2 regions of the Tepidibacillus sp. LV47 genome follow, and region 1 is predicted to be linked to the other one. Evidence: riboswitches for the same ligand, from Rfam matches in the RefSeq annotation. Region 1 holds a riboswitch; the other holds the start of a gene.
The links. A riboswitch is a leader RNA that binds a small molecule or an ion and turns the genes downstream of it on or off. The one in region 1 is predicted to bind cobalamin.
Positions count from the first base shown of each region.

Region 2: linked by a shared signal. The riboswitch ahead of ACMW72_RS06655 (FecCD family ABC transporter permease) and the one ahead of nrdD (anaerobic ribonucleoside-triphosphate reductase) in region 1 are both predicted to bind cobalamin.

Region 1 covers NZ_JBLWIF010000001.1:515,245-518,672, reverse strand. The annotation lists gene nrdD (anaerobic ribonucleoside-triphosphate reductase) at 1-1,759, opposite strand, end outside; cobalamin riboswitch at 1,893-2,088, opposite strand; cobalamin riboswitch at 2,259-2,454, shown strand; gene ACMW72_RS02525 (energy-coupling factor ABC transporter permease) at 2,655-3,416, shown strand; gene ACMW72_RS02520 (energy-coupling factor ABC transporter substrate-binding protein) at 3,352-3,428, shown strand, end outside.
Region 2 covers NZ_JBLWIF010000004.1:94,559-97,986, reverse strand. The annotation lists gene ACMW72_RS06665 (MTH1187 family thiamine-binding protein) at 1-112, opposite strand, end outside; gene ACMW72_RS06660 (ABC transporter ATP-binding protein) at 235-1,014, opposite strand; gene ACMW72_RS06655 (FecCD family ABC transporter permease) at 1,018-2,052, opposite strand; cobalamin riboswitch at 2,199-2,385, opposite strand; gene ACMW72_RS06650 (response regulator transcription factor) at 2,922-3,428, opposite strand, start outside.

The sequences.
Region 1 (3,428 bases):
CACTACCACAAACCGGGCATAATTCAATGTTTTTCCCATCTTCGGCCAATAATTGCTGACCACAAGTCATGCAACTTGTGATGGTGGGTGTTAAAGTAATATAATTGATCGGCTTTTGAAATAACTTGTCGATATAATCTGCTAATAGATTAGGCTCAACCTTTGTTTCTAGAAAATGATGAAGAATACTTCCTGAGGTAGCATAAGCTTGAAATTCTGCAGCATTCTCTATCTGGGCTGAAAAGTCTTCTTCACTAAAGGGAAGCATACAACCAGAAGTTAAATAAACATCTTCTCCTTTTCCTTGAACAAAAATTTCTCGGTTATGTTCTTTTGCCCATTTCATATCATGGCGAGCCAGTTTGATTCCGGCATTTTCAGCAGGAGCATATTCTATTCCGCAAGCAACTTGGTCACGAACGATGAATTCATTTATCACTTCAGTCATATATTGCATAATTTCATGGGCAAGTTTTTTTCCTTGTTCATCTTTGATTCCATCTTTAAAACCAATATTGATCAATCCTTCATGCATACCAGTGATGGCAAAAACATTAAAATAATTTTTAAGGTCTTTATTAAATGCAAAGAAAGTGGGATATAATTCTTTATTTGCTTCAATCCATTTTCTTTTCGCTTGATGACCTTTTTGCATGATTTCTAGGTATTCGCGCATTTTTTGTTTTAATAAATCTTTGTCATGGCCAAATTCCATTAGAAGGCGATTGGCGTTTAAATTAAGTACTTGCACGGCACCAGTTGACCCCGTGGAACTTCCAAAAATACCACTCCCCACTTTAGAGAGCAAGCTTAAATCGATCTGTAAACGACAGCATAAACTTCTGCTGGCTTCTGGATCCCGGGCCTTTATGTAAGGATTTAATTTTTTATAATAATCATTATCAAAGGGGAATGTACGAAAATTTTCAAAATAAACGCCGCCCCAATTATACATTTTGTCTAACAAATATAAGAATAAATCATTATCAAAGTTAAAATGATCATCAATCGGAACAGTGATCAAAGGAAAGGTAAAAGGAATGCCATTTCCTGTTCCTTCAGCCATCACATCGATAATCGCTTGATTAATCCGATCAAAATATTCAGAGGGAATTTCTTTATATTTCATATTTCTTGCTTCTCCACCAATGACTATGTATTCATCTTTGATTTCTTCGGAAGGTTTGCCAAATTCCATCGTTATATTGGAAAAGGCAGATTGGGAACCGCTTCGAAGAGGCATATTCATTTCCCAAATTAAGCTTTGGAATAATTGTTTTAAATCGTTTTGGGAATACTTCTTTTGTGTTTCTGTTTCTTCAAAATATAAATACGATGCAGCGACAGTTGTCATTTGCGACAGCATAACCGCTCCAGAAACTTGTTGAGACATTAAAACAACCACATTACTAAAATGACGTAAGAGCGTATCTAGTCTCTTCGTTGGTTTAGAAGACAGCATATTTTTGGCAAGGGTAGGGATTCCAAAAGTGGCGATATCTCTACACCCAACACTAACACAATAGGGACTTAGTTGTTTATCATGGATGTAGACTATTCCTTGATCATATAAATCTTTTAATTCTTTAGGTAAAATTTCATTTAATAGGAATTCTTCTTCTGCAAAATTGGTTAAGTGGTGTCTTAATAATGGCAAAGAATATACATAATTGCTGTTTTCCCTTTTTAAAAAATCTGTCTTTTTGTTTTCTACTTCTGATGTAAATGACCTGATAATTTCACTTGAACTGTTAAACATAAAAAAGCCTCCTTGTATATTTGATAAAAAAAATCCGCTCAATTTTGAGCGGATTGAACGATGGCATAAAAAGGCAATTATAGAAAATATACCTGTTTATACAATCGTTCCATCCTCTCAACTCCCGAAGAAAATGAAACTTGAAAAGTAAGGCAGGTCTCCTGACTTGTGCTTCTTCCTACTTTGAATCCTTCCCGTACAAGAGCCATGAAGCATTCTTGTACAGTGGCTTTTACTCATTTCGTCCACACTTACAGTTGCGGGGACAGTTCTGGACTTTCACCAGATTCCCTTTTAAGTTTTAAAACACCTTACTTTTTTGTATAAAACACTATATATTGTTTTTTTTTAGAACGATTCCTTCTATATGTTGTATTCCTTATTTGATATTAAATAACAAATTTTGCTTTTTTGCAATGATTATTTTTTATACAGTAACAAAATGAAAAAGTTTATTGACATGCTATCAGTCATGAGGTATATATTAAGTTAATAAAATTAAATATGAATGGAAATAGGTTCCAAGTTATGCAATCATAACTTGGATTAAAAGGGAAGTCGGTGAAAATCCGACACGGTCCCGCCACTGTAACGAGGAGTCTGTATAAATCAATGCCACTGATTGCAAAATTGGGAAGGCCTTATACAGACGGTGAATCGAAGTCAGGAGACCTGCCTATTTTCAAAACACATAACCCTACGGGAGATAGGGGAGTGTTTGTCGTTTCATTGCCATATCAACATTGTTAAACATAAGCACTTCAACGCTTTCCTTGTAAAACGGAGTGAAGTGTTTTTTTCGTGAAACAGGTGGTATGGCGGAATATTCGTTAGTCTATCAAGCACTTCTATCTTTAGGGTAGGGGTGCTTATTTTATTGGAGGGAGGAATTGATTTGCAATATCGATCATTTAGTGTTGAGGTTTTGTTATTAACGATTTATTTTTTGTTCATTCCACAACCTGCTTATGCGATGCATATTATGGAAGGCTTTTTGCCGGTTAAATGGGCTGCTTTTTGGTGGGTGATTTCTACTCCGTTTTTCGTATTTGGAGTGAAAAGGATTCGTATCGTTATCAAAGAAAATCCTCAATTTAAATTACTCCTTGGTGTAATAGGGGCGTTTACTTTTGCCTTATCTGCTCTAAAGCTACCATCAGTTACGGGAAGTAGTAGTCATATGACAGGGGTAGGATTAGGTGCGATCTTATTCGGTCCAGCGATTATGAGTGTAATTGGGGGAATTGTTTTACTTTTTCAGGCTCTTTTACTCGCTCATGGTGGAATTACCACTTTAGGTGCTAATCTTTTTTCGATGGCGATTATAGGGCCAATATTTGCAGTAGGTACGTATCATTTATTTAGACGTTTGTTCCATAAAGATAAGCTTGCAATCTTTTTCGCCGCAAGTTTAGGGGATCTAATGACTTATGTTGTGACTTCATTTCAATTAGCTCTTGCGTTTCCTTCACAAATTGGAGGAGTGATGGAATCATTTCAGAAATTTTTTACGATCTTTGCTGTTACTCAGGTGCCGTTAGCGATGATCGAAGGAATCATTACAGTTATTGTTGTTCAACTCTTAAAGCAAAATCATCAGCAAGAACTGCAAATTCTTTTACAAAAAGAAAGGAGGTTTTTTACTTGGGGTAAATAAAAAAATACTACT
Region 2 (3,428 bases), on a different contig from region 1:
ATTTCACTGGTTCGGGTGCTTCTTCTAATACTTTATGTACATTAGCCACATATTGACTTATACTTGGACTGCCTGTTCCTAGAGGAGTTATCGTTACTTCTACAATTGCCATCATCATCACTCCTTTTCCTAAAAAAATGAGGTTCCATTTCCACTATCTTAATTTTAACAAAGATTTTCCATAGAAAACAACTGGACATTTCATTTCACTCATAAAGGATACGTATCATTAGTTTATTGCCCTTGTAACAAAATTTGTGGAACCTTTCGTATTGGATGCTGTACTAAAATTGGCTTTGTATGGTAAACTCGTTCAATTTCCTTAACATTAAGCACTTCCTCTACCTTACCGATAGATTCAATCTTTCCATCTTGAATTAAGATCAATTCATCACAGTATTGAGCTGCCAAATTTAAGTCATGGAGTACCATTACAATCGTAATCTCTTTTTCTTGATGCCATTTGCGAATATGTTCTAATACTAAGATTTGGTGACCAATATCTAAATAAGTGGTTGGTTCATCTAGAAATAAAACTACCGGATCTTGAACCATCGCCCTTGCCAAAGAAACTAATTGGCGCTCACCGCCGCTTAATGTAGCCACTTGCTGAAAACGTTTCTCCCATAAATCCAATTGCACCAGGGTTTTTTTTACTAGGTCTTTATCCCTTACCGATAAATCTGTGAAAAAGTCTAACCACGGATACCTTCCCATCGATACCACTTCATTAACGGTAAAAGGGAGAGGCGGAGTTCCCTCTTGAGACATTACCGCTAATTTTCGAGCTAACTCTTTCTTACGATAGCTCGTTATGTTTTTACCTTGAAATAGAATCTCACCTTCATCAACGTCAAACAAACCGCTCATGGCTTGTATTAAAGTGGTTTTCCCGCTTCCATTTGGCCCAATGATGCCAAGAACACGTCCCTTTTCTACTTCAAAATGAATGTTACGCAACACTTGTTTTTGTCCAAAAAAATGAGACACACGCTTAACTTGGAAGAGACTCAATTTTTAACCCCTCCCATTTCGATTTTTATAAAAGAGATATGCGAAAAAAGGCGCACCTAAAAATGCAGTCAGAACACCGATGGGAATTTCGCTTGAAGGAATCATCGTTCGCGCTAAAGTATCTGTAAGGATTAAAAAAACTGAACCAGCTAAAACAGACACAGGGAGTAATATTCGATGATTTGCACCAAATAAGACTCTGAGTATATGAGGAATAATTAAACCTACAAACCCAATTATACCTACAATCGAGATCGCAGAAGCAGCTAGTAAGGAAGCAATGGTCAAAATCCTTACTTTTTGTTTCCCTACTTCCATTCCTAGGTAGGTTGCCGCATTCTCTCCTAAGGCAAGAACATTCAGGTCTTTATATTGAAAAAGTAAAAAGATTGTACCAAATAAAAAATAAGGGATGAGAACGAGAATATCGGTCCAATCATGGTTGGCTAAACTGCCCATAAGCCAAAAGATGATCGATTGAAGTTTGTTATCAGATATGGTAATTAAAAAGGAAAGAACGGCCCCCATAAGGGATTGAACGATCACCCCAGCAAGAATCAATGTTTCACTTCCTCGGTAATATTGCCTTTTCGCCAAAAGTACCACAAATCCCAATGCCATCATTGCCCCAAGAAAAGCAAAGATGGGAAGGGTAAAATGACCGAATAATGAAAGATCAGGAACAAAGATTAAAGTGGATGCTGCGCCTAAAGCTGCTCCAGAAGATACACCCAAAATATACGGATCCGCCAAAGGATTTCGTAAGACACCTTGAAATGCCACACCGGAAATGGACAACATCGCACCTACTAAAGATGCCAAAATAATTCTGGGCAAACGTAAATTGATAATGATCATCTCATCACTAATTTCCCAATCTGGAGCGAGTTCAATTCCAGGAAGTTGATTCACCAAAATTTTCACTGTTGAAACGAAGTCTAAATGAACAGATCCAACAAACAGGCTTGCAAATATAGAAAAAAAGAGAAGAAGGAACAAAGATCCTATGATAAGAGCAAGATTCTTTTTTTGTTTCATAGCAACACCTATTTTAAAGATTTGGATAAATAGGGCATGTCAAGGAAAAGTAAAAGTCCCTTTTTACCCGAAGATAAAAAGGGACATAAGGACATCATGATCCAATTTGTCAATGAGATAGATGCCTTCCCTTTTCCTCGAAGGTTAAGCTTCCTTAACAAATAGGCAGGTCTCCTGGCTGATGGCATACCTTCCACTCCTTCCCGTCTTACGACAGTGGATTCATGTGGAGGCTTACACCAATCACAGTGGCGGGACCGCGTCGGATTCTCACCGAACTTCCCTTTTCATCTTTCTGACGAATCAGAAAGAACCTATTTGCCACACGTTATTTTATTTTCTGAGTTCATTATAACGTATAAAAACAATTTAACAAGCACTATCTTATCTTTGTTCAGAGTTTTATAATCAAAAATAAGTTTGTACATTAAAGCGCTTTTAGAGTTCCTTTTTCACATCTGTTGAGTTCAAACTGCTTTTGCAATAACTCTGCCTCTTTTTTTTTGTGCTAAAAATTCCCACCTTAAAAAAAGGCGGGTCTAAACTCATCTGTTGGCTTAACAATTCATAGTTCTTTATTCTTTACTTTCTTCTTTTTTGCCAATCATAAATCAGCCAAATTATAATAAGAAGGCCGATAAGAACGATAAAAATCCAAAACGTTCCTCTCATCCAAAAATACATATGGTGAAACATCATTTTTCTGCCCATCATCATCCCCATCGTATTTGGAGAAAACCAAATCATCCGAACAGCAAACAAGAGGAAGGAACCACCGAAAAAAATTAAAAATATAGAAAAAATAACCCATAAAAAAATTCTCATAATTCCCACTTCATTCCCTCAGAATAGATTTAAATATCTCATTCTTATTCTACTTTATATCCTATTCCCCATACCGTTTTTATGATTTGTTCTTTCACTCCAGCTTTCCGAAGTTTTTCTCTCAAATTTTTAATATGAGAATCAACAGTACGGTCCTCTCCCACAAAGTCAATCCCCCAAACCATTTCAATCAATTGCTCTCGCGACAAAACTTTTCCTTTATGTTTCATTAAGACCTCCAATAAATCGAATTCGGTTGGGGTAAGGTTTATCGTTTCTTCTAGGTAAAAAGCAATCCTTGCTGAAAGATTTAAAACAATCCCTTTATATTTCAATAACTCATCTTCTTCTGTACTTTTTTGTATTCTTCGTAATAAAGCCTGAATACGAGCAACCAACTCTGCCTCTTCAAACGGCTTTACCAGGTAATCATCAGCTCCAGATGTAAGCCCAGTTACTTTATCCTCTGTCGTACCTTTTGCTGTCAGCATCAAAACAGGGATATCAGATATTTTCCTTATTTTCTCTAATGTTTCCCATCCATCCATCAC